3 regions of the Photobacterium sp. GB-50 genome follow, and region 1 is predicted to be linked to each of the others. Evidence: predicted binding sites of a transcription regulator. Region 1 holds the regulator's gene; each other region holds the start of a gene.

Evidence for each region. The regulator CRP, encoded in region 1, controls carbon source genes, mostly activating them, when cyclic AMP is high. The targets are predictions, from matches to a motif close to TGTGANNNNNNTCACA.
Region 2: a site for CRP is predicted at 1,796-1,811, ahead of cdd (cytidine deaminase). Genes of this name have one in related genera too.
Region 3: a site for CRP is predicted at 1,767-1,782, ahead of C9J41_RS04630 (NupC/NupG family nucleoside CNT transporter). Genes of this name have one in related genera too.

What each region holds. Positions count from the first base shown of each region.
Region 1 is NZ_PYNX01000009.1:17,421-20,711, reverse strand. Features, by position in the region: gene astD (succinylglutamate-semialdehyde dehydrogenase) at 1-79, shown strand, start outside; gene C9J41_RS12760 (DUF1338 domain-containing protein) at 124-912, shown strand; gene C9J41_RS12755 (hypothetical protein) at 968-1,150, opposite strand; gene crp (cAMP-activated global transcriptional regulator CRP) at 1,339-1,971, opposite strand; gene C9J41_RS12745 (OsmC family protein) at 2,351-2,755, shown strand; gene C9J41_RS12740 (phosphoribulokinase) at 2,825-3,291, opposite strand, start outside.
Region 2 is NZ_PYNX01000008.1:70,159-73,449, forward strand. Features, by position in the region: gene C9J41_RS12165 (hypothetical protein) at 21-542, shown strand; gene C9J41_RS12170 (CidA/LrgA family protein) at 668-1,012, shown strand; gene C9J41_RS12175 (CidB/LrgB family autolysis modulator) at 1,009-1,692, shown strand; gene cdd (cytidine deaminase) at 1,921-2,808, shown strand; gene C9J41_RS12185 (DMT family transporter) at 2,958-3,291, shown strand, end outside.
Region 3 is NZ_PYNX01000002.1:444,181-447,471, reverse strand. Features, by position in the region: gene C9J41_RS04635 (lytic transglycosylase F) at 1-1,176, shown strand, start outside; gene C9J41_RS04630 (NupC/NupG family nucleoside CNT transporter) at 1,852-3,042, shown strand; gene alsS (acetolactate synthase AlsS) at 3,285-3,291, shown strand, end outside.

The DNA of each region.
Region 1 (3,291 bases):
TTGTGCTTACCCAATGGCATCAATGGAAGGTGAGGCAACATGCTTACCTGAGCAGTTATCTCCGGGTATTTCACTCTGAGACTAATAGGTTCACTGTATTACTTACAGTAAGGATTGTGCAGCATGGAACAATTATTTACCGCGTTATGGCAAGATTATACTCAGCGATTATGCCCTTCAGCGCTGAATATTCGGCAATTACTTACCGAAGATGCGCCACTTAGAAATGATCATATTGCGTTGCGTACTTTTGCACTACCGAAATGTGGTTTAGCAAGATTAGCGGCCCCTTTTATTGCGGTAGGTTATAAACCCAAAGGTCGATATCATTTCAAAGCGAAAAAGTTATATGCAGAGCACTTTGAACATCCCGATCCTGCTGCGCCTAAAGTATTTATTAGTGAACTGCAATTAGGATTATGTTCAACAGAGTTACAAACAGAAGTACGTCAGCTTGTCGATCAAGTTGATGATGCTTATTTTGCTGATCCTGCTTTTCTTTCTCAAGGTAAACCATGGCAATTAAGCCGTGATAGTTATCAGTTTTTAAATGCAGAAAGTGAATATGCAGGGTGGGTGGCAGCGCATGGTTTTGGTGCTAATCATTTTACTATTGATATTAATCAGCTTGAGCAATTTAATGAAATTTCTGAAGTGAACCATTTTCTCGAATCAAGTGGTTTTGACATTAATCAGGCGGGAGGTGCGGTAAAAGGCGATCCTACTGTGATGTTAGAGCAATCAGCAACCATGGCTGATAAAGTCATGGTCACGTTTTCTGATGGTGAGATGTTGGTCTCTGGCGGATTTTATGAGTTTGCTAAACGTTATTTACAGCCTGATGGTGAGATTTATACCGGATTTGTTGAAGCTTCGGCAGATAAGATCTTTGAAAGTACTTATAACTCTTGAACAGTGTAAACAAGGCAATAAAAAGCAGCCAATTGGCTGCTTTTTTTTAAATCTGTTAATTATCGAGGGGCGATCCCCAAATACCACTGTCTTCAACAGGACAGCGACGTAAACCTGTTTGCTGTTCTAAATAACAACGACGGTCACTAAAGCCTGTCATCTCAATAGTTGTAGGTTGAGGAGCGATAGCACCAGGTACAGTGGTGTAGCTATTCGGGGCAAAACGTTCAATATCCATATAAAAACCAAAAAAAGATGAACTCCATTCATTGCTTGAATTTAGCATTTAATTTGAGCAATACAAATTAATTAATGGCATTAATGACACACTTTTTAAAGGTATTTATGGGGGGATTATTAATCAATAAGAAATAAAAAAGCCGCAACAGTGTGCGGCTTTTTTCGTACGGTTAAAGACGTTAAAAATTAACGCGTACCGTAAACAACAATCGTCTTACCGTGAGCAGAGATAAGGTTCTGCTCTTCAAGCATTTTCAGAATACGACCCACTGTTTCACGAGAACAGCCAACAATTTGACCGATTTCTTGACGAGTGATCTTAATCTGCATGCCATCAGGGTGCGTCATTGCATCTGGTTGTTTTGCAAGATTTAGCAATGTCTGTGCGATACGACCTGTAACGTCTAAGAATGCCAAATCACCTACTTTCTGGCTTGTCACTTGTAGGCGACTTGCCATTTGAGCAGATAAGCGCATCAGAATATCAGGGTTAACCTGAATTAACTGACGGAATTTTTTGAATGAAATTTCTGCTACTTCACAAGGACTTTTCGCACGAACCCAAGCAGTACGCTCTTGATCTTCTTCGAATAAGCCAAGCTCACCAATAAAGTCACCTTGGTTTAGGTAAGAAAGGATCATCTCCTTACCTTCTTCATCCTTGATTAGTACAGCAACAGAACCCTTCACAATGTAGTACAACGTTTCTGCTTTCTCACCTGCGTGGATCAGCGTACTTTTCGATGGGTACTTGTGAATATGACAATGGGAAAGAAACCACTCTAAAGTTGGATCTGTTTGCGGTTTACCTGGAACCATATTACTAACTTCCTCTGCATTTGTTGCCCAACAGCATTGGTTTCTTTTCTAACTTTTATCACGAGAAAAAAAACTGCCTACTGATAGGGTATCCATTCAGCCGCTGGGCTGCAAGCTAACTTGAATAAGTTAGAGTGTATCCTTTTTCTGCGCCTTTTTCTTGATATTGATCTAGTAGATTCGTTCATTTCATATGGATAACTGTGCACAGGATCACAATGCGGCGAGATAATTTTAAGTGGTGCGATAAGTAATGATTATTACGACGATTTTTAGAGAGGAAAAAAGTTGTTATTAAGGCGGAGAATTAGGATTTACATTCATTATTTAATCAATAAGACTAGAGACAATTATTGGGCGTTTGAATAAGGATTAAGCGATGCAGTCCCGAGTAAAATGGGTAGAAGATATGACTTTTTTAGGTCAATCTAGCTCCGGTCATAGTGTAGTCATGGATGGTAATGGAGGGGATAAAGCTCCAAGTCCAATGGAATTGGTATTAATGGCGGCGGGAGGGTGTAGCTCAGTAGATGTTGTCAGTGGTTTACAATCCCAAGCGCAAAATATTGTGGGTTGTGAGGTTCTTATTTCAGCTGAGCGTCGAGAGCAAGCGCCACGTTTGTTTACCGCAGCCAATTTGCATTTTATTGTTTCAGGTTTTGATTTAAATGAAACCTTAGTGGCTAACACCATTGCTGATTCTTTAGAGAAATATTGCTCTGTATGCTTGATGATTGCTGAAAAGGTTAAGTTGACTCATTCGTATGAAATCATCACTGCTTAATAATGATTGAGATGAAAAAGGTTGGTGTTTGTGCCAACCTTTTTTCTATTTATTTTCGTTTGTGCAAACTTAACTGATTTTCCCTGTATTAATCAGTTTCTCGATAAGGGGGCGCATGATCAATTCCATTGCAAAACTCATTTTTCCACCAGGGACGACAAGCGTGTTATGACGTGACATAAATGAGCCTTGGATCATGGAAAGTAAATACGGAAAATCGACATTATTTAAACCGCGAAATCGGATCACAACAAAGCTTTCATCTAAGCTTGGGATCCCTTTGGCACTCACCGGGTTTGAGGTATCAACGGTTGGTACACGTTGAAAGTTGATATGTGTGCGTGAAAATTGCGGAGTTAAATAATTTAAGTAATCGTCCATGGAGCGAACGATTGACTCCATCACCGCTTCGCGAGAGTGCCCTCGATCTCTCGTGTCACGAACAATTTTTTGGATCCACTCCAAGTTAACAATGGGTACCATTCCAATAAGAAGATCAACATGCTGTGCGACATGGATCTCGCCATCGACAACCC
Region 2 (3,291 bases), on a different contig from region 1:
TTAAGCGGTAGGTGTGCACTATGACAACACAAACCCTATTGAAATGTTATAGCTACGACAAAATAGATTTTTTTCCTGAAAAGCATCTATTGATATGGAAAGATCATACGCAAACGTTATTAACGCGAGAAGAATCTCGGTTATTAGAAGTGTTATGTCTCTGCGCTGGAGAAGTGATTGGAGCCGATTCACTCTACCGTAAAACGTTTACATCATTAGATGCGTTTGAAGAAACCAGTGATCACAATTATGACTTGAACTTACTACTGGTATCACTCACAGGTAAGTTACAATGTAACGGAGTAATGGCGATACCTATCCATGTTGTGCCTCACTATGGCTTTCGTGTCCCATTACCTTCGAAAACATCACGTCGACTGCCTTTTACTACCCGTCCTTGCCCTCGTGCTACCCCCTCTAAAAAAAAGCCATTGTTATTCAATAAGGCATGGTTTAAGTATGTGGTAATCGATTTTATTTGGCTAAAAGTGACGATTCTTTTGACACTTGCCGCGCTCATTGGTCTATTTTTGTGGAATTAAGCATCAATAAATATCACGCGATCTACATTTTTTAACGAATTATCTAAATAACGCTCTTTTTTGTGTGACAAATAACACGTTTATTTGTATGATAAATAAAATTTTCTAGCATTACTTTTTTTACTATGGATTACATTCGATCTTTTGCCATTGTTATGTTTTGCTTTTTACTTGGTCAAGGCATACAACATCTGACTCATTTGCCGATCCCTGGCAGTATTATTGGCTTGTTTTTACTGTTCTTTAGCCTCGTTACTGGCATATGCAAAACAAAATGGGTCGATAAAACCTGTAATTTACTCATCAAACACATGGCATTGCTATTCGTGCCTGTTGGAGTTGGCTTAATAAACTACCTTGGTTTAATTAAGCACAATGCAACTATCATCTTTGCGAGCACATTAGGCAGCACATTAATTGTATTGCTTGTGATCGGCCTTGCGCTTCATCATAAGGAAAAAGAGTCATGATCTGGTTAGTTGCAACGCTAGTGGTATTTTACAGCATGCGCTATTTAGCAATGAAGATTCGTAATCCACTTTTTAATCCATTGCTCATTTCGCTGATTATTTTAATCGCAGCACTGCATTGGTTACAGGTGCCGTATGAAACCTACTTTGCAGATAACGAAATAATTAACTATTTGTTAGGTCCTGCGGTAGTGGCCTTAGCCTTACCTTTATATCAGCAACTGCCTTTAATTAAGCGTAAGTGGAAAACCATTTTAAGTGCCTGTTTTGTTGGTAGTATCTTGTCGATGACATTTGGTACCTCCATTGCGTTTTTAATGGGTGCTGATGCTCAACTTGCAGCCAGTATTTTACCTAAATCTATTACCACACCACTTGCGATGGCCGCTTCTCAACAAATTGGCGGGATTCCTGCGATTACAGCAGCAATGGTTATTATTGTTGGTCTATTTGGTGCAGTGTTAGGTTATCCAGTGATGAAACTGGTCCGTATTTACCATCCGTTAGCAAAAGGGTTAACGATTGGTACGGTATCTCATGCTTTAGGTACAGCAAAAGCTGTCGAAGAAAATTATCAAGAAGGGGCATTTAGCTCATTAGCGTTAGTGATCTGTGGGATCATGACAACGTTACTCGCTCCCATCATGTTCCCTATTTTAGAACACCTGTTTTTCCACTAAGTTATTCCTATCTCATGTTATGAGCTTAAACACTAATTCTTATTAGTTTTAAGTTCATAATGTTTTGATAACTATTTATTACAGGAAAAATTACATTTACATGTGTGAGTTCGCTCTCGATAATGTATACCATCCTGCACTATCATTATTAATGTGACTCAAATCACACTTGATTGATGACAATTAACTTAGAATGTTTCTCCATCAACAATACGGAGTAACACACCAATGCACGCAAAAGTTATGGATGCATTAGGTCAATTACCTAAAGAGCTTGCATCAGCTTTACGACCAATTATTGAAGATAAAGATTTTGATTCAACAATTAGTCCTGAACAATTTGAACAGTTAGTTTCCCAAACTAATTTATCTGATACTGATCTTCGTCTTGCTCTCCTTCCTGTTGCTGCTGCTTACGCTGTTGTTCCTATTTCTAATTTCTATGTTGGTGCTATTGTTCGTGGTACATCTGGTCGCCTATATTTCGGTGCAAATATGGAATTTGTAGGCGCAAGTATGGCGTGTACGATCCATGCTGAGCAATCTGCAATTAGCCATGCTTGGATCAAAGGTGAAACAGGCATTAAAGACGTAACGATTAACTACAGCCCTTGCGGTCACTGTCGTCAGTTCATGAATGAATTGAATACGGCGCAAGATTTAGTTATTCAACTTCCAGAACGTCAACCTATGACACTGCAACAATACCTGCCTGAATCTTTCGGCCCTGCTGATCTTGGTATTAAAGATGCGCTATTAAGCGACATTAATAATGGTATTACGATTGCTGAGCAATCAGAGCTTGCTGTTGCTGCTTGTGATGCTGCAAACCGCTCTCATGCACCGTACTCTAAGAACTTCAGTGGTGTTGCATTAAAAGCTAAAGATGGTCGTGTTTTTGTGGGTATGTATGCTGAAAATGCGGCATTTAACCCAAGCCTACCACCGCTACAAGTTGCGCTAATCAACATGAATATGTCAGGTTACAAACTATCTGAATTAGTTGAAGCGGCATTAGTAGAAAGTGCAGAAAGCCTAATCAGTCAATTAGCGCGTACTCAAGCACTACTAGAAGCACTAAATCCTGATATTCAAATGACTTATGTTGCTTACTAATCGTTAGTGCTAGCAATATCTGTTGATGTAAGACCGCCATAATAGGCGGTTTTTTATTGCCTATTGCATTCAACACAATCAGTTATATTGGCTATCTAAAAACAAAAGCGTATTATCTCGCTATGCTTTTTTGACGAAACCAATTTTTAATGTCTGATTCACATACCCCAGTTCATAACCCAGTCCAAGGTGCCGGATGGATGCTTTCTGCAGGCCTTGCCTTTGCGATTGTAAATAGCCTTGCACAATTTCTTAGTATTAAGCTCCATGTCTCTTCAACTACTTTTGCGTTAATCCAATACTTTGTTGCACTGGTGGCTATGCTGCCATGGCTGAGAACCATGGGTATTCGCCGTTCACTAAAGACAGAGCAATTCTTCCAGCACTGTTTCCGTGTCTTTCTTGCGGTGATTGGTATCCAACTCTGGCTATGGGCACTTGCCTATCCTGTTCCTATTTGGCAAGGCATTGCACTGCTTATGA
Region 3 (3,291 bases), on a different contig from region 1:
GTACATCGAGATCAACTCATCAAATTCTTAATTACTGGATATGGTGATCTTGCCGTCGCTAATTTAACCATTACTGAACAGCGAAAAAAGCAAGTCGCCTTTAGTGAGCCTGTACTTACCAATATTTCAGAAGTTATTATTAATAATATTGATTCACCTGAAATTACAAAAATAGAGCAACTAAGCAATCAAGATATCTGGGTAAGAAAAAGTTCGAGCTACTATCAAAGCCTACTTGAAGTCAATAATCGTCTATTACTCCAACGCCTAGCGCCAATGAAGATCCATTTTTTAGAAGAAACACTGCAAGATTATGAGTTGTTGGAAATGGTTAATCTCGGGTTGATGAATATGACCGTTTTAGATGATCATAAGATGAAAATATGGAACAAGATATTACCAAAATTACGCATGAATTCTGCTTTCGTTTTAAGGAAAAATGCTGAAATAGCCTGGGCAATGAGAAAAGATAGCCCTAAATTAATGAAATTAGTTAATAGGTATATTAAACAAATAAAATCAGGGTCATTATTAGGAAATGTTATTTATAACAAGTATTTAAATAATCAAGGCTGGATAACAAACCTATTGAACCATAGTAATATGGATAAAATGGAAAAACTTTCTGATCTGTTTTTTAAATATTCTACGGAATATGATTTTGATTATTTAATGATGATGGCTCAGGGTTTCCAAGAATCAGGGCTTAATCAGCATAAAGTCTCCAATAAAGGTGCCGTTGGCATCATGCAAGTACTACCAAGTACAGCAAGAGATCGATATATAAATATTCCTAACATTTATATAGCAAGTAATAATGTTCATGCGGGTATAAAGTATATGCGCTATATCCAAAATAATTACTTAGATGATAGCAGTCTAACCTATGATAATAGAATGTATATGACACTCGCCTCTTATAATGCAGGACCTGGCAATATTAGAAAAATGCGACGTTATGCAAAGGAAAAAGGCTATAACCCTGATATATGGTTTAATAATGTTGAAATTATTACCAGGAGATATATAGGCAAACAACCTGTTGTCTACGTTACAAATATAAATCGTTATTACATTGTCTATAAACAATTAATGCGTTTAAAAAAATACCGCCAGAAAGGTGTCCGACCTTTTGTTCCACCTTACCGGTTTAATGTCCCTACCATTCTTGAATAAGTATACTTACTTACGTTGAGTCGCCTTTCGTTTAGACGATCAACGTAAGTTAGCCATACATGCATTATTTAGCCTTTAAGCTTTTATTCAATCTTGTTTCATTACGCTGATCGTGTCGATGGAAGTACCATAGCTTACGATTTTTAGAGGATTTTTTCATCGTTTCTATTCCACTAAATTATCACGAATATAATATTTCATTTTGTAAGACAAATGAATATTAAGTGCAGCATTGAATCATATTTAAAAAATTCTGAAATTTATTTATCTAAAATATTATTTTCCATATTTATTAAACATAATAAAAAATAACATTTGATATACACAGAGACTACAATTGCCTATTTAATCATCGTGTTTTTACCGATTGGACTACTGCGATATTCCAAAACCACTAAAAAGTATTTTTCAATCATATTACAGGTGAGATTCAGTTCACAGTTATGCTCATTTGGCATGTTGATGATACAGTTATATGAGCGTATAACGATAACCCAGTAATGACAGGGCTCTTTCGAACTGCAATCGTTTGCCGCAATCGTAATTCATCTAAGCACGTAATAGTGACAGAAAATTACGCGACCAAAAAGTGAGACTTAAGTCACTTTTAGAGAGAAAGAAATATTTAAACATAAGTATATATCTTGATAAGAATCACACTGAGAGCAACCAAACATGGTCTATCTACATTTTGTTTTAGGGTTAATCGTTATCGCAGCCCTAGCACTTGTTGCAAGTAATAACCGTAAAAACATCAAGTACAGATATATTATTCAGCTACTGCTTATTGAAATGGGATTAGCCTACTTCTTGCTTAACTCCTCAATGGGTACAGGGATCGTTAAAGAGTTTGCTGATGGATTTAATGGATTACTCAATTTTGCCGCAGAAGGGACAAATTTCGTCTTTGGTAACCTATCTAACAATGATGGCTTTAACTTCTTCTTAAGTGTTCTAATGCCAATCGTATTCATTTCAGCACTGATTGGTATTCTTCAGCACATCAAAGTTTTGCCATATGTCATAAAAGGCCTTGGATATTTATTATCAAAAGTTAATGGCATGGGTAAACTTGAATCCTTTAACGCTATTAGTGCCTTAATGGTCGGTCAATCTGAAAACTTCATCACCTATAAAGATATTCTCGGTAGAATGTCTGAGCGTCGCATGTACACGTTAGCGGCAACAGCCATGTCAACCGTATCGATGTCTATTGTCGGTTCTTACATGAAGCTAATCGATCCTAAATACGTCGTGGCAGCCTTGTTTCTAAACATGTTTAGTACCTTCATTATTCTCTCTATCATTAACCCATATGACCACGAAGCAGAGATGAATATTGATGAGATGATGGCGGCTGAAAGTGGTGAGAAACTGACGTTCTTTGAAATGTTAGGAGAATATATTCTTACTGGTTTTAAAGTCGCGGTTATTGTAGCGGCAATGCTGATTGGTTTTATCGCGCTAATTTCAATGATTAATGCCGGCTTTGATGCTGCATTCGGTATTAGCTTCCAAGATGTTATTGGCTACGCTTTCTATCCATTTGCATGGATCATGGGTATCCCTGCTCATGAAGCCCTACAAGCAGGTAGTATCATGGCAACCAAGCTTGTTGCTAACGAATTTGTAGCAATGCTGTCACTACAAAAACAAGTAAGTGAATTAACACCGCACACCGTAGGTATTGTTTCTATCTTCCTTGTGTCATTCGCTAACTTTAGCTCTATCGGTATTATTGCTGGTGCTGTAAAAGGGGTGAACGAAGAAAAAGGTAATATGGTCGCACGTTTTGGTTTACGTTTGCTTTACGGTTCAACGCTCGTTAGTTTTCTATCAGCGTTAATTGCAGGCATCATGATTTAATCGTTGTCATTGCCATTCCTCCCTTAAAATGCCGGTCTTTTCTAATATGAAGGCTGGCATTTTTATTACATCGTAAATTCCCCCTCCCCTTATTTATCTGTAAATTGAGAATTTAACTTTCATTTTCAGTTATTTGATTTGTATGATGAATGTATAGAATTGTGCCACTCATCACATAAAATTCGAATTCACGAACAATGTCCTGAGCCTATTAACTTAATAAATATAATTTTGAGGCTTATATGTCGG